3 regions of the Microbacterium sp. CnD16-F genome follow, and region 3 is predicted to be linked to each of the others. Evidence: predicted binding sites of a transcription regulator. Region 3 holds the regulator's gene; each other region holds the start of a gene.
What was found. Region 3 encodes HrcA, which represses chaperone genes, less so after heat shock. Its sites were predicted from a motif close to TTNGCACTCGNNNNNNNCGAGTGCNAA; they were not measured.

Region 1: NH287_RS09565 (Hsp20/alpha crystallin family protein) is a predicted target of HrcA. The motif match lies at 4,864-4,890, and genes of this name have one in related genera.
Region 2: groES (co-chaperone GroES) is a predicted target of HrcA. The motif match lies at 5,641-5,667, and genes of this name have one in related genera.

What each region holds. Positions count from the first base shown of each region.
Region 1 covers NZ_JAMXSA010000031.1:1,199-11,148, forward strand. The annotation lists gene NH287_RS09535 (DUF6584 family protein) at 1-291, opposite strand, end outside; gene NH287_RS09540 (MarR family winged helix-turn-helix transcriptional regulator) at 380-802, shown strand; gene NH287_RS09545 (organic hydroperoxide resistance protein) at 816-1,238, shown strand; gene NH287_RS09550 (DUF3459 domain-containing protein) at 1,279-2,715, opposite strand; gene NH287_RS15260 (prolyl oligopeptidase family serine peptidase) at 2,761-3,450, opposite strand; partial or broken gene NH287_RS15265 (S9 family peptidase) at 3,613-4,548, opposite strand; gene NH287_RS09560 (hypothetical protein) at 4,585-4,812, opposite strand; gene NH287_RS09565 (Hsp20/alpha crystallin family protein) at 4,952-5,401, shown strand; gene NH287_RS09570 (MarR family winged helix-turn-helix transcriptional regulator) at 5,476-5,904, opposite strand; gene NH287_RS09575 (LPXTG cell wall anchor domain-containing protein) at 5,941-6,474, shown strand; gene NH287_RS09580 (TetR/AcrR family transcriptional regulator) at 6,690-7,235, shown strand; gene NH287_RS09585 (PhoX family phosphatase) at 7,310-9,370, opposite strand; gene NH287_RS09590 (long-chain-fatty-acid--CoA ligase) at 9,599-9,950, shown strand, end outside.
Region 2 covers NZ_JAMXSA010000027.1:4,131-14,080, forward strand. The annotation lists gene NH287_RS08830 (branched-chain amino acid ABC transporter permease) at 1-685, shown strand, start outside; gene NH287_RS08835 (ABC transporter ATP-binding protein) at 675-1,703, shown strand; gene NH287_RS08840 (ABC transporter ATP-binding protein) at 1,700-2,467, shown strand; gene NH287_RS08845 (ABC transporter substrate-binding protein) at 2,678-4,039, opposite strand; gene rarD (EamA family transporter RarD) at 4,186-5,124, opposite strand; gene groES (co-chaperone GroES) at 5,256-5,552, opposite strand; gene NH287_RS08860 (class I SAM-dependent methyltransferase) at 5,723-6,922, shown strand; gene NH287_RS08865 (hypothetical protein) at 6,924-7,412, opposite strand; gene tsaD (tRNA (adenosine(37)-N6)-threonylcarbamoyltransferase complex transferase subunit TsaD) at 7,409-8,467, opposite strand; gene rimI (ribosomal protein S18-alanine N-acetyltransferase) at 8,469-8,966, opposite strand; gene tsaB (tRNA (adenosine(37)-N6)-threonylcarbamoyltransferase complex dimerization subunit type 1 TsaB) at 8,963-9,631, opposite strand; gene tsaE (tRNA (adenosine(37)-N6)-threonylcarbamoyltransferase complex ATPase subunit type 1 TsaE) at 9,680-9,950, opposite strand, start outside.
Region 3 covers NZ_JAMXSA010000011.1:22,039-31,988, reverse strand. The annotation lists gene NH287_RS05020 (16S rRNA (uracil(1498)-N(3))-methyltransferase) at 1-491, opposite strand, end outside; gene dnaJ (molecular chaperone DnaJ) at 494-1,609, opposite strand; gene hrcA (heat-inducible transcriptional repressor HrcA) at 1,641-2,675, opposite strand; gene hemW (radical SAM family heme chaperone HemW) at 2,746-3,963, opposite strand; gene NH287_RS05000 (DUF1990 family protein) at 3,963-4,613, opposite strand; gene lepA (translation elongation factor 4) at 4,623-6,473, opposite strand; gene NH287_RS04990 (ExeM/NucH family extracellular endonuclease) at 6,685-9,950, shown strand, end outside.

The DNA of each region.
Region 1 (9,950 bases), on a different contig from region 3:
GTCGCCCAGGAGACTGAGCTCGCGTACGCGCATCTCGTCCGCGCCCTGCGCGATCGCCCAGCGCAGGTAGGCCACGACCTCTCTCGGGTCGGCGTCGGGGGTGGCGACGGCGTACCGCCCCGCTTGATCGGGCGCGCCGCCGTCGCGATAGAGCTTGACCAGGGCTACCCGCAGCGCGGCGTCGTGCGGCGAGCGTTCGAGCGCCCGACGCAGCGGCCGCGCGGCAAGGCTCAGGCGGCCGGACGACTCTGGGCTGTCCGCGCCGCCCGTCGCGGCATCCGTCGTCGTCATCCGCTCAGTATTGCCTGTCCACGACTACAGGTAAGTTGTGCACAACTCAATTGCGTGCAACCATAATCGCATGCGAGCGATCGAGCAGATGGTGTGCTTCGGGGTTTACTCGGCCAGCCACGCGTTCACGCAGGCCTATCGGCGTGTGCTCGCGCCGTGGAAGCTGACGTACCCGCAGTACCTCGTCATCGTCGCCCTCGGCGAGCAGGAGCCCCGGTCGGTCAAGGAACTGGGCGAAGAGCTCTTCCTCGACTCGGGCACCCTCTCGCCCCTCATCCGCCGCCTCGAAGCGCGCGGTGTCGTCTCCCGTTCGCGCAGCCCCCACGACGAGCGTGTCGTTGAGGTCGCACTGACGGACGACGGCCGCGCTCTCCGCTCGGAGTTGTCCGTCGTCGGCGCGGAGATCGCGCGCTGCACCGGGCTGAACGAAGAGAAGGCACGGATGCTGCTCGACGTCGTCCACGACCTGAACCGCGTCATGCGCACCACCGCCGAGGCGATCGCCTCCTGACGAAAGGACCCCCATGGAAGCTCTCTACACCGCCGAAGCCCTCGCAACCGGAGGCGGCCGCAACGGTCACGTCCGCACCGTCGACGGCCTCGTCGACACCGACGTGCGTGTGCCCAAGGAGATGGGCGGTGCCGGTGGCGCCCCGAACCCCGAGGTCTTCTTCGCCGCCGGCTACGCGGCGTGCTTCCACAGCGCCCTGCAGTCCGTCGCGCGCCAGCAGAAGGTGACGCTCGAGGACACCAGCGTCGGTTCGCGCGTCAGCATCGGCTCGAACGGCCAGGGCGGATTCGGCCTCGCCGTCGAGCTCGAGGTCGTCATCCCCAACCTCCCGCACGACCAGGCGCAGGCGCTCGCGGATGCCGCGCACCAGGTCTGCCCCTACTCCAACGCCACCCGGGGCAACATCGAGGTCACCGTCACGGTCGTCGAGGACTGACCTCCGCCGGTCTCAGAGGGCCGGACTCAGAGGGCCGGACTCAGGCGACAGGGCTCACGCGCAGCCAGCGGAATCCGCAGGCGGGCAGCGTGAGCCCTTCGTCGATTCCGACGTCGACACTCTCGACGAGATCGTGGGCGGTCGGCGCGAAGCCCGACAGCGTCACGGCCGGCACGTGCACCGGTTCGGCGGCGACGTTCGCCAGCACCAGTACGACGGTCCCGTCGCCGGGTCGCTGGTAACCCACGACCGACGGCGCCGGTACGTCGAAACCGATGAGGCGCGCCCCGTCGAACTCCGGCGTCGTGTGACGCACCGCGAGCAGCTTCGTGATGTCGCGCCGGAGCCGGCCGGCCGAGGTGGCGGCATCCGTCATCTGGGCGTAGCGGTCCCGCGGCTTCTGGCCCCGGTGCGTCCACCGGGCGTCGTCGCGTCGCTCCGGATCGTCGCGGAACGTCGGGTCGTTGAGCTGGCCCACCTCGTCGCCGAGCCACAGCATCGGCAGCCCCGGCAGGCTCAGCAGGAGCGCGTGGGCCAGCACCACCCGCGCCTCGCCGAGCGGGTCGCCGGCCTCGACGCCGGCGAGCGAGGCCGTGGTCCCCGCGACGCCGCCGTCGATCGCGATCCCCCGGCCGAAGGCGGAGCCGTCGGTGTAGCGCGCGGTGAGCTCGGCGGCATCCGTCTGCCATACGACCGCGTCGGCGTCGCGGACGGCGACGACGTCGCTGCGTCCGTCACGTCGCTCGAGCGCGTGCTGCAGGGGAGCGGCGTCCCCGGTGGCGAACGCCTGCCACAGCGGCGCGGACCCGGGGGATGCCGGCAGCACCTCGACCCCGGGCGCACCGATCGCGAGCACCGGGGCGATGACCGCCGCCGTCTCGCGGTCGGGGACGAGGAAGACCTCGACGCCGCGGCCGGACAGGAACAGCAGATCGTCGACGAACACGCGCAGATCCGAGGCGGCGGGGACGTCGACGGCCAGGGCGATCCCCGACAGGCGCAGTTCGGCCGCCAGGTCGGAGAGCCGGTCGATCGAGCCGAGTCCGGGGTCGCCGCGGCGCAGGTCGACGGCGCCGTCCTCGCGCCGGGCGAACGGTGACTGCACGTGCAGCACGCTCACGCCGAGTTCGCGCAGCGCCGGGATCTCGTCGCGGAGCCCGGCGACGTTGCCGGCGTAGCGATCCGCGAAGCACGCCGCGCCGAGGGCGTAGCGCGAGCGGGACATCGGCGCGTGCGCCGCGCGCTGCTCGCCGTGCACCTTGAGTTCGAGCGAGCGACCGTTCGCCGCCACCACCGCTGCGGTCACGAGGTCGGCCAGCAGCGACGACGAGGAGTCCGCCCGCTCGGCGAGGGCGGCGTGCAGCGCGGGAAGGTGCCGACGGATGCGGTCCGCCGCGGCCTCGTCGACGCGGGTGCGCTCCGCAACGGTCGACAGCGTGGCCGCGAGTTCGTCCTCGACGGCCCCCATGGTGCTCATGCGGTGGACCTCCCGCTCCCAGCGTAGAGGGCGGGCGTTCCCGCCTCAGCCGGCGCGGCCCACCGTGCTGTCGAGGAACGCGTGGATCGTCGCGTGCAGCGCCGCGGTGGCCGCCGCGTCGATGGTGCCCGCGTGACCGCCTTCGACGGGCTCGAGGTAGTGCACCTCGGCATCCGTCTCGTCCGCCAACCGCGCCGCCATCTTGCGCGCCTGCACCGGCCCGACCCGGTCGTCGCTGGCCGCCGCGTAGATGAGGGATGCCGGGTACCGCCGCCCGGGCTCGATGAGGTGGTACGGCGAGAAGGTCTTCACGAACTCCCAGTCGGCGGGGTCGTCGGGATCGCCGTACTCGGCGATCCAGCTCGCGCCGGCGGACAGGCGCGTGTACCGGCGCATGTCGAGGAGCGGGACGCCGCAGACGATCGCGCCGAAGTCGTCGGGGTTCTGGGTCAGCATGTTGCCGACGAGCAGGCCGCCGTTGCTGCGCCCGTGGCAGGCGATGCGGTCGGGGGTCGAGACCCCGCGCGCCACGAGGTCGCGGGAGACAGCGGCGAAGTCCTCGTACGCGCGGTGGCGGTTCTCGCGGAGCGCCGCGAGGTGCCATTCCGGGCCGAACTCGCCGCCGCCCCGGATGTTCGCGACGACGTACACCCGACCCTGTTCGAGCCAGGCCGGGCCCACGATCGTCGGGTACTCCGGCGTCAGCGCGTGCTCGAAGCCGCCGTAGCCGTTCATCAGCACGGGCAGCGCCCCGTGACGCTCGCGGGGGCCGACCTCGAAGTACGGCACCCGGGTGCCGTCGGCCGACGTCGCCCAGTGCTGCTCGGCGACGAGACCCGTCGCGTCGAAGGTCGCGCGGCTGCGGTCGACGACCCGCGGCTCCGCGCCCGGGTCGAGGACGAGCAGGGTGGGCGGTGTGAGGAAGCCGCGCGCGACGACCCAGAGCTGGTCGTCCTCGTCGTCGTCCGCCGTGGCGACGTTCGCGCTGAAGAGGTCGTCGTCGCCGAGCCCGAGGTCGAGCTCGACACCGGTCAGCGTCGCCGGGTCGAGCGACACCAGCCGGCTCTGCACGCGGTCGAGGATCGTCAGCACGAGGCGGGTCTTCGTCCACGTCCAGGACTCGAGCACCGCGGTGTCGGTCGGCGCGAACGCGACGCGCAGGTCCGACCCGTCCCCGCTCGTCACGGTCTCGAGGGGGCCGAGCAGGAGGGTGCCCGACGGATGCGTCGTGTCGCCGATGCGCCACGGCGTCGTCGTCCGGACGGCGACCAGGTCGCCGTGCACGTCGGCGTGCGCGTCCTGCGGCACGGCGATCAGGTGCGGTTCGGTGCCGTCCCACACCCATGCCTCGGAGTGGAAGAAGTCGTGCGCGATGACGACGATCGGCGTCGCCGCGCCGCCGGTGTGATCGACGTGCGCGAACACGCCGACGTCCGACGGGACACCCGTGAGGATCGGCGGCGCGTCCTCGAGCGATTCGCCGCGGCGCCAGGCACGGGCGGTGATCGGATAGCCCGAGTCCGTGACGCCGCCGCCGTGCAGGGCCGTGGCGACGAGCAGCGTGTCGCGGTCGACCCACGCGATCACGGACTTCTCCGCGTCGAGGGCGAAGGGGGAGTCCTCGACGAAGCGGCGGGTCTCCAGATCGAACTCGCGCACCACGGCGGCGTCTCCGCCGTCGGGGCTCAGGCGCACGAGCGCGCGGCTGCTGCCGGCCGGCCCGTGCGTCGCGCCGGCGAAGGCCCAGGTCCTCCCCTCCTCGCGGCCCAGTGCGTCGACGTCGAGCAGGACCTCCCAGTCCGGGGTGCCCGCCGTGAAGGCGGCGAGGGACGTCCGGCGCCAGAGGCCGCGCGGGTTGTCGGCATCCCGTCACAGGTCGTACATGAGGTCGCCGTGACGACTCGGGACGACGAGGCGGTCGGGGTCCTGCAGGATGCCGGTGAGCCGGGTCTCGAGCGCGTCGCGGGCAGCGCCCGCATAGGCGCCTTCGGTCTCGGCGGTGCGCTCCGCGGCCCACGCGCGAGCGGCGGATCCGTCGATCTCCTCCAGCCAGAGGAACGGGTCGGCGGGCTCGGGGGCGATCTCGTGGGCGCTCATGCGGTCAGCCTACGGGGCACCTCCGCCGCGTCGTTCGCCGTGCGAGAACCATTGGCACTCTCCATGCGCGAGTGCTAATCTGGAGGTACTTGAGCCGCAGGGGCTCAACTTTCAGACCACTTGGACAAAGGAGAGAATCATGGCGACCTACGACCCGTTCCGTGAAATCGACCGCCTGGCGTCGACGCTCTTCGACACGCGCCGCGGCCCGCGACGGATGCCGATGGACCTGTACCGCGACGGCGACCACTACGTGCTGAACGCCGACCTCCCCGGCATCGACCCGGGCTCGGTCGACATCGACGTCGACGGCCAGCTGCTGACCATCCGCGCCGAGCGCACGCTGTCGTCGGGCGAGGGGGTCAAGTGGATCACGCGCGAGCGTGAGACCGCGAGCTTCCTCCGCCAGCTGAACCTCGGCCAGGGCATCGACACCGACGCGATCACCGCGACCTACAACAACGGTGTGCTGACCGTCACCATCCCGGTGAGCGAGAAGGCCAAGCCGCGCAAGGTCGAGGTCGTCGCCGACGGTTCGTCCCCGACCATCACCACCCGCGAGAGCGAGCCGCAGCCGATCGACCAGTGACCGGCGCACCGCTCCGGCGGTGAGACGACGATCGCCCCGCACCCCGTCTCGGGTGCGGGGCGATTTTTGTGTCGTCAGACGCCGCGCAGGCGAGCGGTGAGCCGCTCGAGTTCGGCGAGTTCGTCGTCGGTGAGCACCGACATCCGCTCGGCGATGGTGCGGCCGTGCGTCGTCGCGAGCCGGCGGAACATCGCCGCGCCCTGCTCCGTGGCGCGCAGCACGGCGCCGCGGCCGTCGTTGGGGTCGGGGCACTTCGCGACGAGCCCGCGCGCCACCATCCGGTCGACCAGGCGCGACACGCTCGGCTGGCTGATGAGCATGTTCGCCGTCACGTCGCGCAGCCGCGCGGTGTGACCCTCGCAGCGCGTGACGGTCAGGAGCACGTCGTATTCGGCGCTCGAGAGGTCGTCGTCCTCAAAGTCCCGCGAGATCTCCGCCAGGACCTCGTGCTGCGCGCGGAAGAGGCTCTCCCAGGCAGCGATGGCGAGGCGACGGTCGGTCATGGCGTCAACTGTAGCGTCGCTCATAGGGTTGACCGCGTGCAGCCCTGGTCCCGTCGTCTCGCCCGTGCCGGAGCCGTCGTCGCCGTCGCGCTCGGCGTTCTCGTGGGCGCTCCCTCGACGGCGAACGCCGACGTTGAGGACTTCTCCTTCGACGGTCTGACCGTCGACTACACGCTGACCCGCGCCGAGGATGGCACGAGTCGGATGCTGGTGGTCGAGGAGTTCGTGGCGCGGTTCCCCGAGACCGACCAGAACCGCGGCATCCGACGGGTGATCCCCGACGAGTACGACGGTCAGCCGCTGCGGCCGAACCTCGAATCGGCGGTGGACGCGGAGGGCGACCCGTGGGACGAGGGCCGTCACCGGGTGGCCGTCGTCGACGAGTCGGGTGAGCTGGTCGGCTGGGCCTCTGTCACTGTGGCCGAGGAAGAGGTCGTCGCCGTCGGCGACGAGCTCGCGTCGGCCGGCGGTCAGTCGGGTCCGGTGTGGATCGCAGGCGGTACCAGTGCGGCGTTGCTCGCGCTCGGCGCCGTGCTGGTGATGCGACGCCGTCGGAGCGCGACCGTCTGACGCGTCACGCAGTAAGGGCCGGCTGGAGAGGCATCCAGCCGGCCCTTGTCCCTTTGCACCAAGAGTGTCCTGCAATCACATGTCGGTAGCTGCCACAGCAAAACATCTACCGTGCAACGAATGTATAACGACGAGATAACGGTGGCAAGGGTTTCTTGTTATCAATTTGTGATGGACGGGCAAGGGGTGCGCTGGAGCTCCCTCGACCCCGGCTCTTGCGCGCAGCGCTCGTCCGCCTGCTGGCGGACCGGCCCCTCGCGGCGGTGTCGGTCGCGGAGCTCTGCCGTGAAGCGGGCGTGCACCGCACCACGTTCTACAAGCACGCCGCGGGGGTCGACGAGTTCGCCGTCACGATGCTGACCGAAGAGATCGACGCGATCGCCGCGATCGGTGTGGACATCGCCACCGAAGCGGATGCGGCCCACGTCTACCACGCCGTGACCCGCCGCCTGCTCGAGTGGCTCGCCGGGAGCCGCGACCTCTACCGCGCCCTGCTCGAGTCCTCGGCCCGCGGCGCGCTGCATGCCGCGCTGAGCGACAGTCTGCGCCGACGCGCCCACATCGCCCTGGAGGAACTCGCCGAGGCGGGTGTCCGCGACGCACCGCGGTCCCCGCGCGACCGCGACGAGGCCGCGGCCTTCATCGCCGGGGGCCTGGTCGGCGTGATGGACGTCTGGATCCGCGAGGACGACACGGATGCCGCAGCCGCCGAGGCCCGCATTTTCCGGTTGATGCCGGAGTGGTGGCCGGGCGTGCACTGAGGCCATCGCGACCCGGACGCCGTTGAGGGCTCGCACCCGGAGCGGGTGCGAGCCCTCGTGCGTTGCGGCCGGGGCTAGGCCCGGTAGACCTGCACGACCGACGGGCGCGGCGCGTTCGGCACATCGCCCCGTCGCGTCGACCCGTAGTCGGGGAACAGCGACGTGGGAGCCGCGACCGTCCCGTTCTCGCCGGGATGTTGCACCGCGACGAAGACGAGCTTCTCGCGGGCGTGGATGACGGGTCCGCACGTCTCGGCCTCGCGGGGGACCGCGAGGAACTGCTGCACGTGACCGCGCTCCCGACCCTCGAGCGGCACGCGGAACAGTCCGTCGTTGAACCCGATCGTGCTGGGGGCGCCGTCGGTCGAGATCCAGAGCGTGCCGTCCTCGTCGAAGGCGAGGTTGTCGGGGCACGAGATCGGCGACACCTTGTCCTTCGGGTAGCCCGCGAAGTAGGTGCTCGGGTCGGACGGGTTGCCGCACTGCAGCAGGATGCTCCAGCCGAAGCTCGTCCCGGCCTGGCCGCGGCGCTCGGTCAGCTCGATCACGTGACCGTACCGGTTGCCGGTGCGGGGGTTCGCCTCATCCACCATCGAGGTCTTGCCGCGGTCTGTGTTGTTCGTCAGTGCGACGTAGACCTTGCCGGTGCGCGGGCTCGGCTGCACGTCCTCGGGGCGGTCCATCTTGGTCGCCCCCACCTTGTCGGCGGCCAGCCGCGTGAAGACCAGCACCTCCTCGATCGTCATGCCCGGCACGACGCTCCTGCCGTTGCGGGTGAGGGCGACCCACTCGCCGGTGCCGTCGAAGGCGCCGTCCGCGGGCAGCGTGCCCGAGCCGTCGATCTGCGCCGCCGGCGAGTCGCCGCGGAAGCGGGCGACGAACAGGTCGCCCTCCGACAGCAGCGTCATGTTCTTCTTGCGCGACGAGCTGATGCGGTTCTTCGAGACGAACTTGTAGAGGTAGTCGTTGCGCTCGTCGTCGCCCATGTAGGCCACCACGCGGCGGTCCTCGGCCACGATGACGTTCGCGCCCTCGTGCTTGAAGCGCCCCATCGCGGTGTGCTTCTTCGGCGTCGAGGTGGGGTCCTCGGGGTCGATCTCGACGATGTATCCGAAGCGGTTGGGCTCGTTGACGTAGCCGGGGTCGAACGAGTTGAAACGGGGGTCGTACTGCTCCCATCCGGTCGACGTCGTGCGCGAGGCACTCGCCTGGTACCGCTTCTGGCCCGTCGTGTCGGCGGCCCAGGCGAAGTAGCCGTTGAAGTTCTCCTCGCCCGAGAGGATCGTGCCCCACGGCGTCGTGCCGCCGGCGCAGTTGCCGAGGGTCCCCTTGACCCAGCGACCCTCCGGGTCGGCGGCGGTGGTGACCAGGTCGGAACCCACGGCGGGACCGGTCAGCTCGAACACCGTCTCGACGGTGATCCGGCGGTTGCGGCGGCCGTCCACGACGTAGCGCCAGGGGGCACCGCGACGACGGCGCGTGATCTCGACGACGGACATGCCCTGCGCCGCCTTGTAGACCTCGCCGCGACGGCGGAGCTCGGCGGCATCCGTCGACGGTGGGAACATGATGTTCGGGTTCACGTACTCGTGGTTGTTGACGAGCACGCCCGTCTTGCCGCTGCGGTCGGCGAGGATGTCGAGGTAGTCGCTGTTGTACCCGAACTGGCGGGCCTGCGCGGTGGGGCTCTGCGCGTCGAGCGAGAAGGTCGGCGCATCGGAGAAGAGGGGGTCGCCCCAGCGGATGATCGGCGACCAGGTGTAGCCCTTCGGTACCGTCAGCGCGTCGACGGATGCCGGGACGGGAGCGATCGGTTGGAACGGCAGGCCGTGGCCGTGCCCGCCGTGGCCACGGGTCGCCTCGATGAGTCCGCCCGGCGTGGCCGACGCCGCGGCGGGGTTCGCGAGGCCGAAGGCGTCGGTCGCGACGACGACCGCGCCGGCCGCCGCAGCGCCGAGGAGCGTGCGACGCGAGAGGGCGAGCTCGGCGATGCTGCGGAACGTCGGGTTGTCCGACCCGTTGCACTCGGGGCCGAGGCAGGCGTCGGCGCACTTGAACCGGCAGGTCACCGCCGACCGCTTGCCGACGGCGTGGGCCGCGAGCGGCAGGTTCGTGCGGGTGGTGGGGGGTTCCAGAATCGTCACCGCTCCAGGATCGGTCGCTGTTCCTGCGACCGGGTGAATCGACGGTGAACGTCGGGTGACGGTCACGGAGCGCTACCCGGCGCACGTCGATGACGTCATTCAGGCGCTGTCGGCCGGGCTCGGGGCCTTCGAGCGCCCCCGTTGACCCCCCGCGTCAACCCTCAGCCGACCCATGGGAGCGCCGCCCTACGCTGGCGGGACACCGAGGAGGACATCACCATGAGCCCGACACCGCCGGCATCCGATCTGCACGACCGCCCCTGGCTGGCCGCGTACGCGCCCGGCGTCCCGAGCGACATCGACCCCGTCGACGAGACCCTCGTGGATCTGCTCGACCATGCGGTCGAGCGCTACGGGTCGAAGGTCGCGACCGAGTTCTTCGGATCCGAGACCACCTACGCCGAACTCGGCGAGCAGGTCTCCCGCGCCGCCAACGCGCTGCGCAAGCTCGGCGTCAGCGCCGGTGACCGCGTCGCGCTCGTGCTGCCCAACTGCCCGCAGCACATCGTCGCGTTCTACGCCACGCTGCGGATCGGCGCGATCGTCGTCGAGCACAACCCGACCTACACCG
Region 2 (9,950 bases), on a different contig from region 3:
GATCGCTGCGGCGGAGGTGGTGCGTCTGCTCTTCCTGACGTCCTCCTACCGCGAGGTGACGGGTTCGGCGGACGGCCTCTCGGGCTTCCAGCGCGACTTCCGCGCGAGCAATCCGCTGCCGCCGGGCCGCTACGGCTTCGGACCGTGGACGTATCAGTCCGACCAGTGGTGGGTCATCATCGTCGGCATCGTCGTCATCGCGGTCGTCGTCGCCTTCGTCTGGCTGCTGATGCGGAGTCCCTGGGGACGTGTCATTCGCGGGATCCGCGAAGACGAGGACGCCGTGCGCTCGTTGGGGAAGAACGTGTTCGCCTTCAAGATGCAGGCGCTCATCGTGGGCGGCGTGATCATCGCGGCCGGCGGAATCGTGACGGCGATGGGTACCAACGTGAACCCGAACGTGTACGTGACGTCGCAGACGTTCTACGTCTGGACGGCCCTGCTGCTCGGCGGCGCCGCCACGATCTTCGGCCCCGTGCTCGGAGCGGTGCTCTTCTGGGTCGTCCGCGCATTCCTGTCCAATCTCCTCCCCGCGCTCGTGAAGATCGGCTGGCTGCCCTTCCTCACCGCGGAGCAGAGCCAGATGCTCGTGTTCGTCCTGGTGGGTGTCGCCCTCATGCTGCTGGTCATCTTCCGACCGCAGGGCATCCTCGGAAGCAAGAAGGAGCTGACCTTTGTCCGCTGACGTCGCGCCCCCCGCTCCCCGTCCCAAGGCCACCGGCCTGCACAAGGGCGAGATCCGCCCCGGTGTGGAGAAGGTCGACCCGATCATCGTCGCCGACGGTGTCAAGCGAGTCTTCGGCGGCTTGACCGCCGTCGACGTCGACCACCTCGAGATCCCGCGGAATGCCATCACCGCGCTCATCGGCCCGAACGGTGCCGGCAAGACCACCTTGTTCAACCTGCTGACCGGGTTCGACAAGCCCAACGAGGGCACCTGGTCCTTCGACGGCCAGAACCTCGCCGGCATCCCGGCGTTCAAGGCCGCCCGGATGGGCCAGGTGCGCACCTTCCAGCTGACGAAGTCGCTGGGACTGCTCACGGTGCTCGAGAACATGAAGCTCGGGGCGCCCGGTCAGGGTGGCGAGACCATCTGGCGCGGCATCCTGCCGTTCCTCTGGCGCAAGCAGGAAGCAGCGATCGAGGACAAGGCCCGCGGCCTGCTCGCCCGGTTCAAGCTCGACGCCAAGGAGAAGGACTTCGCAGCGTCGCTTTCTGGCGGTCAGCGCAAACTCCTCGAGATGGCGCGCGCCCTGATGAGCGACCCGACGCTGGTCATGCTCGACGAGCCGATGGCCGGCGTCAACCCGGCGCTCACGCAGTCCCTCCTCGACCACATCCTGGATCTCAAGGACCTCGGGATGACGGTGCTCTTCGTCGAGCACGACATGCACATGGTCCGTCACATCGCCGACTGGGTCGTCGTGATGGCCGAGGGGAAGGTCGTCGCCGAGGGGCCGCCCGACACCGTCATGAAGGAGCAGGCCGTCATCGACGCCTACCTCGGGGCCCACCAGGACGTCGATCTCGGCGTCGTCACGGGCCGCTACGAGGGCGAGCTGACCACCGAAGCTCAGGAACTGATCAAGGAGCAGCACAAGCTGCAGGACACCGTCGAGGCGGATGCCACGACGCGCGCCGCGGAGGATTCGTCGGCACCCGGCACTCCGGGCTCGACGCGCGGAACGGAGGAGACCAAGTGAGCGACACCGCCGCATCCCCCGCGGGCGCGACTGCGACCGCACCTGCTCAGAACGTCGTCGAACTGCGGGATGTGCACGCCGGCTATCTGCCGGGCGTCAACATCCTCAACGGCGCCAATCTGACGGCCGCGAAGGGCGAGCTCATCGGGATCATCGGCCCCAACGGCGCCGGCAAGTCGACGATGCTCAAGGCGATCTTCGGACAGGTGAAGGTCCGCTCCGGTGCCGTCGTGCTCAATGGCGAGGAGATCACGGGCCTGCGGGCGAACAAGCTGGTGGCGAAGGGCGTCGGGTTCGTCCCGCAGACGAACAACGTCTTCCCGAGCCTGTCGATCGCTGAGAACCTGCAGATGGGTGCGTATCAGCGGCCGAAGGTCGTCAACGAACGCATCGACTTCGTGACGTCGATCTTCCCCGACCTCGCCAAGCGTCTGCAGCAACGGGCCGGTTCGCTCTCGGGCGGCGAGCGGCAGATGGTCGCCATGGGTCGCGCACTGATGATGGACCCCTACGTCCTCCTGCTGGACGAGCCGTCGGCCGGTCTGTCGCCGTCCCGCCAGGACGAGGCGTTCCTCCGCGTCTCGGAGATCAACAAAGCCGGCGTGACGACCATCATGGTCGAGCAGAACGCGCGCCGGTGCCTGCAGATCTGCGACCGGGGCTACGTCCTCGATCAGGGCCGTGACGCCTACACGGGCACCGGCCGCGAGCTGCTCAACGATCCGAAGGTCATCGGCCTCTACCTGGGGACGCTCGGCACCTGACCTCCCGAAGGACCCTTCGACGCCCCCGCCTTTCGGTCGGGGGCGTCGTCATGTGCGCACGGAATGCCGCCGGCGGACGTCGTCGACGGGCGGCATCCGCTCCCCTGTCGCGATGCGCCAAGCACCGGCCCGTCGCTGCAGGTGACGGCGCGTCGGGTGCACAGAGAACGGCCCCGGTCCGAGGACCGGGGCCGTTCTGTGATCGTCGAATCAGCCGACGTTGAGGAACGAGTAGTTGTTGTCCTCGCCGTACTGGAAGACACCGATGGATGCCTCCGTCGGGTCGCCCACCTCGTTGAAGGTGATGGGGCCCGAGACACCGTCGTAGTCGGCGACCTCACCGGCGTTGATGATGTCGGCGCACTCCGCATAGGTGGTGCACTTCGTGCCGTCACCCGAGCCGCCGGACACCTGCTGCAAGTGCGCAGCGACGTCCGGGCCCTCGCTGGAGCCGGCCTCGAGGGCAGCGAGTGCGAGGAGGATGACCGCGTCGTAGGACTCGGGACCGTAGGTGTAGTCCTTGAGCTCCTCGTTGCCCTCGCCCGTCCAGAACGCGTTGAGATCCTCGCGGAACGTGGCGATGCTGTCGGGGTCGACGGCGGGGTAGGTTCCCTTGGCGCCCGTCAGGGTGCCGGCCTCGAATTCGTCGCCGAAGTTCGAGAGGTTGCCGTCCACGAGGTACATCTTGTCCTTCGGGAAGTCGGCACCCACGAGCTCGGGGATGATCGTCTTCACCTCTTCGAACGTGATCAGCGCGATGGCGTCGGGGTCAGCCGCGAGGACGTCCTCGACCTGAGCCGAGAAGTTGGTGTCACCCGTGTTGTACAGCGACGCGGAGACCACCTCGCCGCCGGCGTTCTCGAAGGCGGCCTTCGTGAAGCAGGCGAGACCCGTTCCGTACGAGTCGTTGAGGATGATCATGCCGAGCGTCTCGGCGCCGTCGCCCGCGATGAGGTTGCCGAGCACCTCGCCCTGCAGGACGTCGGAAGGAGCGGTGCGCCAGTAGAGACCCTTGTCCTCGTAACCCGTGAAGGCGGCCGAGGTGTTGGCGGGCGAGAACTGGATCGCGTCGGCGGCGATGACCTGATCGATGAACTGCAGCGACGTGCCGGAGGACGCCGCGCCGATGATCGCCGTGGCGCCCGCGTTCAGCAGACGGGGGATCTCGGTCTCGTAGGCCTTGTTGTCGGTGTCGCCCGAGTCGCCCTGGACGAGGTTGATGGTCACACCCTTCGCCGCTTCGTTGACCTCAGCGGCAGCGAATTCAGTGCCGGCGATCTCAGGCGGGCCGAGGAAGGCGAGGTTTCCGGTGACAGGCAACGCGGTGCCGATGGTGAACTCGAGGTCGGTGGCGGGGCCCTCCGACGTGGAGGTGTACTCCGGGGTGTACGAGGCCGGTTCGGCCTCGTCGCAGTTGACCGGGAACTCGAAACCGGCCGGCTCGTTGGACGCGCCGCCGGACGCTGTGGGGGTCGAGGATCCGGCGCAGCCGGCCAGGACCAATGCGCTCGCGCCGACCAGGGCGATGGCGCCCATGACCTTTGCGGAACGCGAACGGGAGAGAACGCTCATTGTGCTCCTTGCTGTGGTGACACGGGTCAGTTCGGGACCAGCCCGGTGTGATCAACCTAGCGGCGCGCTCGTCTCCCCAATGTTGCCGTTCGTTAACGATGTGTAACGAGGTGGGCACGCTCCCATAACGGTCTCGGAAAGCGCGGTCAGACGGGGTCGGGCACCAGCGCTTCGGCGCGGGTCCGGTTGCGCCGGGACGACAGGAGCGAGTCCACCGTGAAGACCGCGACGGCGACCCAGACGAGGCCGAATCCGATCCAGCGCTCGAAGGGCATCGGCTCGCCGAGGATGAGCACCCCGGTGAGGAACTGCATGATCGGCGCGATGAACTGCAGGATGCCGACCACGGTCAGCGTGGTGCGGCGGGCGCCGGCGGAGAAGAACAGGAGTGGGACGGCGGTGACGGCCCCCGCCAGCAGGAGCAGGACGGTGTGCCCGGTCCCCTCGCGGCCCATCGTCAGTCCGGAGGTGACGCCGACGAGGACGAGCTGGAGGACGGCGATCGGCACGAGCCAGAAGGACTCGAGGGTGAGGCCGCTCACGGCATCCACCGACGGTCCGATCTTCTTCTTGACGAGACCGTACGTCGCGAAGCTCGCCGCGAGGGCGAGCGCGATCCAGGGCACGCGGCCGACCGCGACAATGATCACGACCACCGCGACGCCCGCGATGCCGACCGCGACCCACTGCGCGGTGCGCAGGCGTTCCTTCAGCACGATGACGCCGAGGAGCACGGTCGCGATCGGGTTGATGAAGTAGCCGAGGCTCGTCTCGACGACGTGACCGGTCAGGGTCCCGATGAGGAAGACCTGCCAGTTGACGTAGATGAGCAGGCCCGCCAGGAGCGTCCAGAGCATGAGGCGACGATCGCGCAGGATGACCCGCATCCGCCCCCAGCCGCGGGTGATCGCGAGCAGCGCGATGCAGAAGACGAGGCTCAGCAGGATGCGCCAGCCGACGACCTCCCACGGGGTCGTCGGGGCGAGGCTGACGAAGTAGAGCGGCAGGAAGCCCCACAGCACGTAGGCCGAGAAGACGAAGACGCCCCCGAGGGACTTCTCGCGCGCGGCCTGCTCGGGTGTCATGAGCACAAGCCTACGACGGTCATGACAGCGGGCACGTCATCCGCACTGCCGCCGATCGCCGTGATCCTGCCATCAACGGGACAGGGCCCGGATGCCGAAGCATCCGGGCCCTGCGCTGCAGTCGCTGCGTGTCAGCGGACGACGACCGCCAGGACGTCGCGAGCCGACAGGACGAGGAACTCGTCGGCGCCGAACTTGACCTCGGTGCCGCCGTACTTGCTGTACAGGACGCGGTCGCCGACGGCGACGTCGAGCGGAACGCGGTTGCCGTTGTCGTCGATGCGGCCGGGGCCCACGGCCACGACCTCGCCCTCCTGGGGCTTCTCCTTGGCGGTGTCAGGGATGACCAGGCCACTTGCGGTGGTCTGCTCGGCCTCGACCTGCTTGATGACGATGCGGTCTTCGAGCGGCTTGATGGAAACCGACACGGTCTACCTCTTTCTTGCTGGTGGGGTCCTGCTACAAGACTCATCAGCACTCGCTTACCGAGAGTGCTAACAAAAGTCTAGAGCGCGGTTGGCACTCATGCAACGCGAGTGCCAACACGATGACGGATGCGGCGACGCACCATCCGACCGGGGAGACCTAGGCTGGCCGGATGGACAAGGCCGAGCTCACCGCCCTCCTGACCCCCCAGGGACTGCGGATGATCGACGAGGTCGGACCCCTGGCATCCACCGCCGAGGTCGCGGCCGCCGTCTCGCGGCTGCGTGCCGCCGGCCACTCCCCCGATCTCGTGTCGGCCGTCGTCGGTCAGGCGCACCTGCGGGTGCGTGCAGAGGGCAAGTTCGGTCCGTTCGCCGAGCGCATGCTGTTCACCCGCGCGGGACTCGAGCAGGCGACCCGCCTCGAGGTCGCCGCCCGGCACGCCGGACGGTTCCGGGCCGCGGGGATCACCCGCGTCGCCGACCTCGGATGCGGCATCGGCGGCGACGCCCTGGGACTCGCGGGCATCGGCCTCGACGTGCTCGCGGTCGACGCCGACGAGACGACGGCCGCCCTCGCCGCCTACAACCTCGCGCCGTTCGGCGACGCCGTTACCGTGCGGCAGGGCCTCGCCGAGGAGACCGACCTGGACGGCTGGGACGCGGTCTGGCTCGACCCCGCCCGCCGGACCGCGGGGCACAGCGAGACCAGCCGCACCCGGCCCGAGGACTGGTCACCCTCGCTCGACTGGGCGTTCGCCCTCGCAGAGCGGATGCCGGTGGGCATCAAACTCGGACCGGGCCTCGATCGCAGCCTGCTCCCCGACGACGTCGAGGCGCAGTGGATCAGCGTCGACGGTTCGACCGTCGAGCTCGTGCTGTGGTCGGGCGCCCTGCGTCGCGACGGCGTTGCACGCTCGGCGCTCGTGATGCGGGGCGGGGCCGCGGCGGAACTGACGGCGGCCGCCGACGCGCCCGACGAGCCGGTCCGCGAGCTCGGCGCCTTCCTCCACGAGCCCGAGGGCGCCGTCATCCGCGCGCGCCTGATCGGCGAGGTCGCCCGGGACCTGCAGGCGGGGATGGTGGCCGAGGGCATCGCCTACCTGACCTCGGATGCCGCCCTGACGAACCCGTTCGTGCAGTCGTTCCGCGTGCGGGAGGTCCTGCCGATGAAGGTGCCCGCGATCAACGCCGCCCTCCGCGAGAGGGGCGTCGGCACCGTCGAGATCAAGAAGCGCGGCGTCGACGTCGACCCGGCGCAGTTCCGGCGCAAGCTCACGCTGCGCGGCGACGCCTCAGCGACGCTGATCCTCACGAGGGTCGGCGAGGGGCGGGACGCGAAGCGGGTCGCCGTGCTCGCGGAGCGCGTCTGAGTCAGCCGGACAGGGCGCCCTGCGAGGCCGCCCACCACAGCCAGCCGGCGCTGTAGGCGAGCGAGGCGATGCTCAGGCCGAGGCCCCAGAACGCGGTCTCGCGCTTCTCCCACGGGCGTCGCAGCGCGAGGACCGCGAGGACGACGCCGATCACGCCGACCGGGAACCCCCAGCCGACGAAGCAGGCCAGCACGAGCGCGAGCGACCCGAACAGCAGCGACCAGCCGGCGCTGCGCGGCAGCACCGGCGCCGGGGGGATCCAGCGGACGTCGGGCGCGGCGGCCTCGGCGGGATCCGGGTGCACCGCGAGTGGCGGCGCGACGGGCAGCGGCTGCGTGAGCTCCCGACGGAAACCGCCCCGGTGCGCGCCGGGGAGCGCGGTGTCCGTCGGCGCGAGGACGACGTCGGGGGATGCCGCCTCGACGGCGGGGGCGGCGGGGGGCTCGTCCGCGGCAGGTGCGGCGGGCTGCGGCATCCGCTCGTCGCTCATGACGAGGGCTCCACCTGGATCGTCGTGACGGGCAGGGTCGAGTCGGCGCCGAACGCGAGGGTCGAGGCGGGGCGACCACTCATGATGAGCTCGGACGCCAGTGCCGCGATCATCGCCCCGTTGTCGGTGCAGAGCGAGAGGGGCGGGATGCGGACGGCCACCCCCGCGGCCTGCGCACGCTCGAGCGCGACGTCGCGCAGACGCTTGTTCGCGATCACGCCGCCACCCAGCAGCAGGCGGGGCACGTCGTGACGCGCGCAGGCGTCGAGCGCCTTCGTCACGAGGACGTCGACGACCGCTTCGCGGAAGGATGCCGCCACGTCGGGCACCGAGACGTGCTCACCGGCCGCCTCGCGCTGCTCGACCCAGCGCGCGACGGCGGTCTTGAGCCCCGAGAACGAGAAGTCGTAGCGGTGCTCGGCCATGTCGGACGCACGCGACATACCGCGCGGGAACCGGATCGCCTGCGGGTCGCCCGTCGCGGCGGCCTTGTCGATCTCGGGGCCGCCGGGATAGGGCAGACCGAGGATGCGGGCGATCTTGTCGAACGCCTCGCCGGCGGCGTCGTCCATCGTCTCGCCGAGCAGCTCGACGTCGGAGACGAGGTCGCGGACGAGGAGCAACGAGGTGTGCCCGCCGCTGACGAGGAGCGCGACGGTCGGGTACTCGACCTCGTCACCGGTGAGGATGTCCGCGGCGATGTGCCCCACGAGGTGGTTCACGGCGTACAGCGGCTTGTCGAGGCTGACGGCGAGCGCCTTCGCGGCGCCCACGCCGACCATGAGGGCGCCGGCGAGACCCGGCCCGCTCGTGACGGCGACGGCGTCGAGGTCGTCGAGCGAGACCTGCGCCTCGGCGAGCGCCGCCTCGATCGCCGGCTGCAGCGCCTCGAGGTGGGCGCGCGCGGCGACCTCGGGCACGACGCCGCCGTAGCGGGCGTGCTCGTCCATCGAGCTCGCGATCGTGTTCGAGAGCAGGGTGCGTCCCCGGACGATGCCGATGCCGGTCTCGTCGCAGCTCGTCTCGATGCCGAGCACCAGGGGTTCGTGCGTCATGTCAGCACCATCCTTCGGCGGCGGTCGGCGCCGCGGTGCGACGGGCGTCCCAGGCGACGAGGTCCAGCTGCATGACGATCGCGTCGACGTCGTCGGGCTGGTAGTAGCGCGGCCGGCGGCCCACCTCGGCGAACCCTTCGGACAGGTAGAGGGCGGCGGCTCCGGGATTGTCAGCGCGCACCTCGAGGAACACCTCGCGCGCGCCGCGGGACCGGGCCGTCGCGAGCAGTTCGCGCAGCAGCGCGCGGCCCCGGCCGTGACCCCGCGCGTCGGCGGCGATGGCGATCGTCTGGATGTCGGCATCCGCTGCGCCCTGCACGGCGCGCACACCGCCGTACCCGACGAGGCGGCCGGCCTCGACGTCGACGACGTACCGGCCGTGGGGGGAGGCGAGCTCGCCCGCCATGAGGGCGTCGCTCCACGCGTCGGTCGGGAAGGACGCGCGCTCGAGGCGCATGATGTCGTCGAGGTCCGCGGCGGTCGCGGTGCGGAGGGTCACGAGCCGACCTTCTTGCGAGCGCCGGGGAGGGTGACGTCGGGTGCGCGCAGGTAGAGCGGCTCGCCGAGGGACTCGACCCGGCCCGCCGCGACTGCGCGCGCCGCGACGAGCGCGACCATCGCACCCGGGATCACCGTCACGTCGCGGCGCTCGGCGCCGTGCGCGGCGAGCGCGTCTTCGACGGCGTCGCGCGGGGTCAGGGTGGCGTCGGTCGCACGCCGCGGGAGTCCGTCGTCGTCGATGCCGTCGTAGACGGTGTACGCGAACTCGCGACGGCGGGCGTCGGTGACGACCGCGAACCGCGGCAGCTCGGCGAACGGGTCGGCGAGCAGCACCGCGAGAGCGGCCGCGTCGTGGCTGCGGACGGGGACGACCGGGATGCCGCGGCCCAGCGCGAACGCGCGCGCCGCCGCGATCCCGACCCGCAGCCCCGTGAACGGCCCGGGACCCATGCCCGCGGCCACGTGGGTCAGGGCGACGGGCTGCGGAGTGCCGGTCGCGCCGATGGGGCCGTGCGCGGCATCCGTCATCACCTGCTGCAGCAGGGAGCCGATGATCTCGGCGTGCCCGAGCGGGTCGGCACTGGCGACCTCGGCGCGCACCGCACCATCGACATCGGTGACGGCGACGGCCGTGCCGAGGGACGTGTCGATGCCGAGGATCACAGGATCAAGGGTATCGGGAGGACGGATGCCGCGACGCGGCCGCCGCGGTCAGGGACGTCGCGTGACGGTGACGATGCGCGGCGCGGCGTCCTCGAGCTCGGCGGCGTAGGGGCCGGTCGTGCCGCAGGCGTTGTCGACGCCCGTGCCGCTCCAGCCGCGCTCGATCTCGAGCTCCCACCACGTGTCGACGAGGCCGTCGACCATGCCGCGCCCCCACTCGACGATGGTGACCGACCGGTCGGGGTCGAGGCCCAGGTCGTCGAGCTCGGCCGGAGAACCGAGCCGGTAGGCGTCGACGTGCACGAGCGCCGGGCCGCCG
Region 3 (9,950 bases):
TCGGCCTGCGAGACGAGTTGCCGCGTCGTCACCGGGTCGGCCACCTCGGGCAGCCAGGCACGGTGGGCCTGCTTGGCCGCCTCGCGGGCGATCGACTCCCAGCGTGCGACGCCCTTGGCGACCTTCGCGCCGTCCCACCGCGAGACGGACCGGGCTGCCTGCCACGGGAGGATCGCGTCGACGCCGAGTTCGGTCGCGGCCTGCACCGCGAGCTCGTCGCGATCACCCTTCGCGAGCGCCTGCACGAGCACCGTGCGCGGCGACGGCGCCGGGTGCTCCCGCCGCTCGACGACCTCGACGACGACCTCCTTCGGTGCGACCGAGGCGACGGTTCCCGTGAGCCAGAGTCCGCGGCCGTCGCCCACGGTCACCCCCTCCCCGACCCGGATGCGGCGCACGGCGGCCGCGTGGTGCGCCTCGGCGCCTGTCAGCCGGACGACGTCGCCCGGGCCGGCGGCACCGGCATCCTCGATCAGGAAATGCAGGGCCACGGTCAGCGCTTGAACTTGCCGCGGAGCTTGGAGAACAGGCCCGGGTGGAACTCGGCGAGGTGCGGCGGCGCGGGGCGCGTGCGCTTGGCGAGCTCCTGGACGAGGGCCCGCGACTTCGGGTCGAGGTGCGACGGGGTGACCACCTGCACGGCGACGCGGAGGTCGCCGCGCTGCTCGCCGCGGAGCGGGGTGATGCCGCGCCCGCGGATGGTCAGCTCGTCGCCCGCCTGGACACCCTGGCGGATCTCGAGGTCGACGGGGCCGTCGAGCGAATCGATCGTGACGCTCGTGCCGAGGATCGCGTCGATCATCGACACCTCGAGGGTCGCGAGCAGATCGTCGCCGTCACGGCTGAAGACGTCGTGCGGCGCGACCGTCACCTCGAGGTACAGGTCGCCGTTGGGGCCGCCCGCGGGGCCGACCTCGCCCGATCCGGGCAGCTGCAGGCGCAGTCCCGTCTCGACGCCGGCGGGGATGTCGATCGACACGGTGCGGCGCGCGCGGACGCGGCCCTGGCCCTGGCACGTGGAACACGGGTAGGGGATGGTCGTGCCGTAGCCCTGGCAGGTCGTGCAGGGCTGCGACGTGACGACGTTGCCGAGCAGGCTCCGCACGGTCCGCTGGATCTGCCCTGAGCCGTGGCAGATGTCGCAGGTCACCGGCTGGGTGCCGGGCTGGCAGCACGAGCCCTGGCAGGTCTCACACAGCACCGCCGTGTCGACCTCGATGTCGCGGTGCACGCCGAAGACGACGTCGCCGAGGGTCAGGTCGACGCGCACGAGGGCGTCCTGGCCCCGCTCGCGACGCGAGCGCGGGCGTCCGGCACGCGTGCCCCCGCCGCCTCCGCCGAAGAACGTCTCGAAGATGTCGCTGAAGCCGCCGAACCCGGCCCCGGCGCCGCCGAACGCCCCGGAGTCACCGCCGAGGTCGTACCGCTGGCGCTGGTCGGGGTCGCTCAGCACGTCGTACGCGTGCGTCACGAGCTTGAAGCGCTCCGCCGCATCCTCTCCCGGGTTCACATCGGGGTGGAGCTGTCGCGCCAGTCGGCGGTACGCCTTCTTGATCTCCTCAGGGCTCGCGTCGCGCGCGACACCCAGGACCTCGTAGTGGTCAGCCACAATCACCTCTCCGGCCCGGAGGCCGATTCGTTCAGCGCGACTTCTCGTCTTCTTCGAGCAGACGCGTCAGATAGTGCGCGACGGCACGGACCGCCGCGAGATTGGTGGGGTAGTCCATGCGGGTCGGGCCCAGCACGCCCACGCGCGCCTGCGAGCCGCCGGCGTCGTAATCCCCCGCGACGACGGATGCCTCGGCGAGCCCGAACGGCTCGTTCTCGCGGCCGATGCTGGTCGCCAGTCCCCGGTCGTCCGCGACCATCTCCCCCATGAGGCGCAGGAGCGTCACCTGCTCCTCGATCGCCTCGAGCAGCGGGTAGATGCTGCCGCGGAAGTCCGCTTCGCGACGGGCGAGGGTCGCGGACCCGGCCATGACCATGCGGTCGGAGCGGAACTCGTCGAGCTCCTCGCCGATCGCGCGCAGGACGATCCGCCGGTTCTCCTCGCGGGGGGCCGGAGCCTCCTCCTCGAGGATGCGGGCGATCGCCGCGGCACCGTCGCGGACGCTCTTGCCGGTCAGCAGCGCGGCCATCGCGAGCTTGAGCTGTTCGGCCTCCTCGGCGGACGGCTCGGTCGCGAGGAACGCGACCCGCTGCGAGACCCGGCCGGTGTCGGTCACGACGATGATGACGATGCGGGTGCCGCCGAGGTGGACGACCTCGACGTGCGAGACGTTCGCCCGGGCGAACGACGGGTACTGCACGATCGCGACCTGTCCGGTGAGGCGGGTGAGCGTGCGGACCGTGCGGACGAGCAGGTCGTCGAGGTCGCCGGTGTCCTCCAGGAACGCGCCGATCGCGGAGCGCTGCGCGGAGGTCAGCGGACGGACCTCGGCGAGATGGTCGACGAAGACCCGGTACCCCTTGTCGGTGGGCACACGGCCCGACGACGTGTGCGGCGCGATGATGAGTTCCTCGTCCTCGAGGAGGGCCATGTCGTTGCGGATCGTGGCGGCGGACACACCGAACTGGTGGCGGTCGACGATCGCCTTGCTGCCGACGGGTTCCCGCGTGTCCACGTAGTCCTGGACGATCGCGCGCAACACCTGAAGACCGCGTTCCGAGACCATCACCCCTCCTCCGCTGGCACTCTCGATCTTGGAGTGCCAATTCTACCGCGCGCGGAGCGTTCTGCTCGGATCACTCGGTGAGCGCCCGCACGACGGCGTCGGCGAGAAGCCGCCCGCGGCGGGTCAGCACGATCGTGCCGTGGACCGCCGCCGCGCCGTCGACGAGCCCGTCGGCGATGAGGGATGCCACGTTCCGCCGCCCGATGGCCGTCGCCTCGTCGACGGCCACCCCATCGACGATGCGCGAGCGCAGCAGGATGTCCTCGAGGCGGCGGGCCTCGGCATCCGGTCGCTCCCGTCCCGCGGCCGGGGACTGGCCGACGGCGAGACGCTGGGCGTACGCGGCCGGGTGCTTCACGTTCCACCACCGGAGTCCGCCGATGTGACTGTGGGCGCCCGGGCCGTACCCCCACCAGTCCTGGCCGCGCCAGTACGACAGGTTGTGGCGCGACCGCTGCGCGCCGTTCGTCGCCCAGTTCGAGACCTCGTACCACCCGTACCCCGCCGCGGCGAGCAGTTCGTCGGCCAGCTCGTACATGTCGGCCTGCAGATCGTCATCGGGAGCGGGCACCTCGCCGCGGCGGATCTGCCGCTCGAGTTTCGTGCCGTCCTCGACGATGAGCGCGTAGGCCGAGACGTGATCGGGTGCGAGGGCCGTCGCCGTCTCGAGCGAGGTTCGCCAGTCCTCTAGCGACTCCCCCGGAGCGCCGTAGATGAGGTCGAGGCTGACCGCCAGCCCCGCGTTCCGTGCCGCGGCGACGGCCGTCGCGATGTTCGCGGGGTCGTGGGTGCGGTCGAGGGCGGCGAGGACGTGCGGGACAGCCGACTGCATGCCGATCGACAGGCGTGTCACACCGGCGGCCGCGAGGGTCTCGGCCACGGCGTCCGTCATCGTGTCGGGGTTCGCCTCGACCGTCACCTCGGCACCGTCCGCCAGGCCGAAGGCCTCCCGGACGCCGTCGAGCATGCGCGCCAGGTCGCCGGGCGGCAGGAGCGTCGGGGTGCCGCCGCCGAAGAACACCGTCTGCGCGGGGCGGAGCGGTCCGCGTTCGGCCAGCACGCGCCGGGAGATCGCGATCTCGCGCAGGACCTCGTCGGCGTACGCGTCCTGCCGGGCGCCGCGCAGTTCGGTCGCCGTGTAGGTGTTGAAGTCGCAGTAGCCGCAGCGGACGCGGCAGAACGGGACGTGCAGGTAGACGCCGAAGTCGACGTCGTCCGACACGCGCACGTCGGCGGGCAGAGCGCCGTCGAGAGGAGCGGGATCGCCGAGGGGAAGGGCCGAGCCCATCAGGAGCCGGTGGCGTACATCGGCGACATCGCCTGCAGGTACCCCTGGAACAGGGCGCGACGCCGACGCTTCACCAGCGGACGCCAGAGGCGGTAGAGCACGCCGGTCGGCTTGTCGAAGGCGCGGACCGTGAACCAGACCTCGTCGTCGTCGCGCCATTCGAGCAGGAAGGACTCCTCGCCGCTGACGACGGATCCGCCGACGGTGCCGAGCGAGAACCCGACCCGGCGCGGCTCGTCGACGACCGAGATGACCCGGAGTTCGGCATCGGCCCGCATCCCGCCGACGCGCCCCCGAAGGTGCACGGTCGTCCCGGCGCTCGCGAACGGCACGCCGTCGGCGTCGAAGCGCTGCTCGTCGTCGAGACGACTGGGCTGGACGGCGTTGCCGTCGGCGTCGAAGCCGACACCGGAGTACATCGGACCGGATGCCGGGCGCACATCGGTTACCTGGAGACCCGCCCCGCGCTGCGCTCCCCACCCGAGGAGCGACTCGGTCGAGGTGACGAAACGGCTCTTACCGCTGCCGAGACGCCAGGACGCCTCCGCCGGGGTCGTGCCCTTCGGCGGATAGCCCATGAGATCGGGGGCCTGCGTGGCCCCGACGGCGGCGTAGTCGACGGTCCCTGCCTGGAAACTCCCGCGGCGCATCGTGCCAGCCTACTTCTTGTCCTTGCCCTCGACGTCTCCCGAGAGCGCGGCGATGAACGCCTCCTGGGGGACCTCGACGCGGCCGACCATCTTCATGCGCTTCTTGCCCTCCTTCTGCTTCTCCAGCAGCTTGCGCTTACGGGTGATGTCACCGCCGTAGCACTTCGCGAGGACGTCCTTGCGGATCGCGCGGATGTTCTCGCGGGCGATGATGCGCGCGCCGATCGCGGCCTGGATGGGGACCTCGAACTGCTGACGCGGGATGAGCTTGCGCAGCCGCTCGGTCATCATCGTCCCGTAGGCGTAGGCCTTCTCACGGTGGACGATCGAGCTGAACGCGTCAACCTTCTCGCCCTGCAGCAGGATGTCGACCTTGACGAGGTCGGCGGTCTGAGAACCGGCCGGCTCGTAGTCGAGGCTCGCGTAGCCCTGCGTCTTGGACTTCAGGTGGTCGAAGAAGTCGAAGACGATCTCGCCGAGGGGCATGTTGTAGCGCAGCTCGACGCGGTCCTCGCTGAGGTAGTCCATGCCGAGCAAGGTGCCGCGGCGGGACTGGCAGAGCTCCATGACGGTGCCGACGTAGTCCTTCGGCAGGAGGATGCCGACCTTCACGACCGGCTCGGAGACCTCTGCGACGCGGCCGTCGGGGTACTCGGACGGGTTCGTGACCGTCACGGTCTCGCCCGTGTCGGTCATCACCTCGTACGTCACGGACGGCGCGGTCGTGATGAGGTCGAGTCCGAACTCGCGCGCGAGGCGCTCGGTGATGATCTCGAGGTGCAGCAGACCGAGGAAGCCGCAGCGGAACCCGAACCCGAGGGCGACCGAGGTCTCCGGCTCGTACTGCAGCGAGGCATCCGACAGTTTCAGCTTGTCGAGCGCCTCACGGAGCTCGGCGTAGTCGCTGCCGTCGATCGGGTAGATGCCCGAGAAGACCATGGGCTTCGGGTCGGTGTACCCCGCGAGCGCCTCGGATGCGGGCTTGCGGTGGTTGGTGATCGTGTCGCCGACCTTGGACTGGCGGACGTCCTTCACACCGGTGATGAGGTAGCCCACCTCGCCGACGCCGAGACCCTTGGTGGGCACGGGCTCGGGGCTCGACACCCCGATCTCGAGGAGGTCGTGGGCCGCCTTCGACGACATCATCTGGATCCGCTCGCGCGGCTCGAGCTTGCCGTCGACCATCCGCACGTACGTCACGACGCCGCGGTAGGCGTCGTAGACCGAGTCGAAGATCATGGCCCGGGCGGGGGCGTCGGCATCCCCGACGGGTGCAGGGATGCGCTCGACGATGCGGTCGAGGAGGGCCTCGACCCCCATGCCGGTCTTGCCGCTCACCTTGAGCACGTCGGCCGGGTCGCCGCCGATGAGGTTCGCGAGCTCGGCGGCGTACTTCTCCGGGTCCGCCGCGGGCAGGTCGATCTTGTTGAGGACCGGGATGATCTCGAGGTCGTTCTCGAGGGCGAGGTAGAGGTTGGCGAGGGTCTGCGCCTCGATGCCCTGCGCCGCGTCGACGAGGAGGATCGCTCCCTCGCATGCCGCGAGCGACCGGCTGACCTCGTAGGTGAAGTCGACGTGGCCGGGGGTGTCGATCATGTTGAGGGCGAACGTGCCGTCGGCGGTGGCCCACGGCATCCGGACCGCCTGGCTCTTGATGGTGATGCCGCGCTCGCGCTCGATGTCCATGCGGTCGAGGTACTGGGCACGCATGTCGCGGTCGGCGACCACGCCGGTGATCTGCAGCATGCGGTCGGCCAGGGTGGACTTGCCGTGGTCGATGTGGGCGATGATGCAGAAGTTGCGGAGCTGCGCGGGCGGCGTGGCCGCGGGCTGCAGGGGCTGAAGGGCGCGGGGTGACATGACCAGCCGAGTCTACCGGCGCACGGCCGCGCGGCCGGCCCTCGGATCCGGCACGATAGCCCCCGCGTCGACGACACGCCAACACGCGGTCGCATGAGAAAGAGTTAACCGATCTGACACTTGCGGGGCCGTGGAACCGACCGAATGCTCAATGTGGCGGTCGGTTCCTGCGCGATAAGCCCCGCGCCCGTGCCGCTTCGGGAGATCCCACGTGTCGAACCCACCCGTTCCTGCGCACGCGTCACCGTCCTTCCTCCGCCGCACCGGCGCCCTGCTCACGGTCACCGCCGTGACGACCGCGGGTCTCGCCCTCGTGCCGAGCGCGGCGAACGCCGCCGTGTCGGCCGACGCGCCCGTCGTCATCTCGGAGGTGTACGGCGGCGGCGGCAACAGCGGCGCCGCCTTCAACCGGGACTTCGTGGAGCTCGCCAACACCGGCGACGCGGCGATCGACCTGAGCGGCTTCAGCGTGCAGTACGCCTCCGCGACGGGAGCCACGTGGCAGGTCACGAAGCTCGGCGACATCGACCTCCCTGCGGGCGAGAACCTGCTCATCGGTCAGGCCTTCGGGAGCAACACGTCGCTCCCCGCGTTCGAGGCCGACGTCGACGGCTCGATCGCGATGAGCGGCAGCGGCGCGAAGGTCGCCCTGGTCTCCAGCGAGACGGCCCTCACAGGCGGCACCGGCATCGCCGATCTCGAGCAGGTCGTCGACCTCGTCGGCTGGGGCAGCACCGCCTCGGCCTTCGCCGGCTCCGCGCCCGCTCCCGGCACGTCGAACGCGACGAGCGTCTCGCGCGACGAGGACGCCACGAACACGGCTGACAACGCAGCGGACTTCACCGCCGGCACACCGACGCCCACGGGTCTCGGCGCCGATGTCGATCCCGAGCCGGAGCCCGACCCCGAGCCGCAGGCGGCGACGATCGCCGAGATCCAGGGCACGACGGATGCGTCCCCGCTGACCGGCCGCACCGTCACCACCACCGGCGTGGTCACCGCGCACTATCCCACCGGCGGCTACAACGGCTACGTCATCCAGACGCCCGGCACGGGCGGGGCACTGGATCTCGACACGCACACGGCGTCGGACGCCGTCTTCGTCTACGCGCCGGGCGCCGTCGGCGAGGTCGCGCTCGGCGACACGGTCACGGTCACCGGTGTCGTGTCGGAGTACAACGGGCTCACCGAGATCACGGTCGAGCCGGGCGACGCCCGGGTGATCGAGGACGCGGAGGCGCCGACGCCGGCGACCGTCGCGTGGCCGACCACCGCCGCGCAGCGCGAGTCGCTCGAGTCGATGCTGATCTCCCCGCAGGGCGAGTTCACCGTCAGCGACACCTACAGCACCAACCGCTTCGGCGAGGTCGGCTTGGCCGCCGGCGACGCACCGCTGCGCCAGCCCACCGACGCCGCCCGACCCGGCAGCGACGAGGCGGCAGCCGTCGCCGCCGACAACGCCGCCCGGGGTGTGCGCCTCGACGACGGCGCGGGTCTCGACTACACATCGGCCGCCAACCAGGCGCTGACCCCCGCCTACGTCTCGCTCACCGAGCCGGTGACGGTCGGCGCGGGCGTCACCTTCTCGGCGCCGCTCATCGTGGACTACCGCAACGACGCCTGGAAGCTGAATCCGACCGAGCCGGTCGTCGGCGACGGGACGGGCGCCGATGACGTCGTCTTCGAGAACGTCCGCACCGACGCACCCGAGGAGGTCGGCGGGGATCTGTCGATCGCCTCGTTCAACGTCCTGAACTACTTCACGACGCTCGGCACCGACTCGGCGACCTGCGAGGCCTACTCCGACCGGTTCGGCGACGGCGTCACGGTGCGCGACGGCTGCGCCCAGCGCGGTGCGTGGGACGCCGCCGACCTGGAGCGTCAGCAGGCCAAGCTCGTCGAGGCCATCACCTCGGTGGATGCCGCCGTGATCGGTCTCATGGAGATCGAGAACTCGGCCGCTCTCGGCGAGGAGAAGGATGAGGCGACCGCCACGCTCGTCGACGCGCTGAACGCGGAGGCGGGTGCCGGCACCTGGGCCTTCGTCCCCTCGTCGGCGGATCTGCCCTCGGCATCCGAGCAGGACGTGATCACCAACGCGATCATCTACCAGCCCGCCCTCGTCTCCCCCGTCGGCGCCGCGCGCGCCCTGGGCGACCAGAGCGCCGACGGCGAGGCGTTCGGCAACGCGCGGGAGCCGATCGCGCAGGTGTTCGAGCCGGCCGCTGGCGGCGACCCGTTCCTGTTCGTCGTGAACCACTTCAAGTCGAAGGGATCGGTCGGCCCCTGGCCGGGCGACGCCGACACCGGCGACGGCCAGGGAACGTCGAACGAGTCGCGCGTGCGCCAGGCGACGGCGCTGCGCGACTGGGTCGCGGAGATCCAGGGCGACGTGGATGCGGTGGCCCTCGCCGGCGACTTCAACTCCTACAGCCAGGAGGACCCGCTGCAGGTGCTCTACGAGGCCGGGTACGTGGATGCCGAGCAGGCGTTCGACCTCGACTCGTCGTCGTACAGCTTCTCGGGGCTCGCGGGCTCGCTCGACCACGTCCTGCTGAACGAGGCGGCGCTCGCCCGCTCCACCGGAGCGGACATCTGGAACATCAACTCCGGAGAGTCGATCGCCCTCGAGTACAGCCGCTTCCGCACCCACGGCACCGAGTTCTACTCGGCTGACCCGTTCCGTTCGAGCGACCACGATCCGGTCATCGTCGGAATGGACGCGGATGCCGCCCCCGTGCAGCTGACCCTTCTCGGGATCAACGACTTCCACGGACGCATCGACGGCAACACCGTCGCGTTCGCGGGGACCGTCGAAGAGCTGAGGAAGGCCGCATCCGGGCCCACCCTGTTCCTGTCGGCCGGCGACAACATCGGCGCCTCGCTGTTCGCGTCGTCCGTGGCGCAGGACGAGCCCACGATCGACGTGCTGAACGCCCTGGGTCTGCAGGCGAGCGCGGTCGGAAACCACGAGTTCGATCGCGGCTTCGCCGACCTGTCGGGTCGGGTGTCGGACGCGTTCGACGCGCCGCAGCTGGGTGCGAACGTCTACGAGAAGGGCACGACGACCCCGGCGCTCGACGAGTACGCGCTGCTGGAGGCCGACGGACTGACGGTCGGCGTCATCGGCGCCGTCACGGAGGAGACCCCGACGCTCGTCACGCCGACCGGCATCGAGTCGGTGGACTTCGGCGACCCGGTCGAGGGGGTCAACCGCGTCGCCGCGCAGCTGACCGACGGCGACGCCTCCAACGGCGAGGCGGACGTCATCGTCGCGCTCTACCACGAGGGCGCCGGAGCCGGCACGCCGGACGGCGCGACCCTCGAGGAGGAGGTCGCCGCGGGCGGCGCCTTCGGAGCGATCATCGAGGACACCTCCCCCGAGGTCGACGCCATCTTCACCGGTCACACGCACAAGGAGTACGCGTGGTCGGCACCGATTCCCGGCACGGACCGGACGCGTCCCGTCGTGCAGAC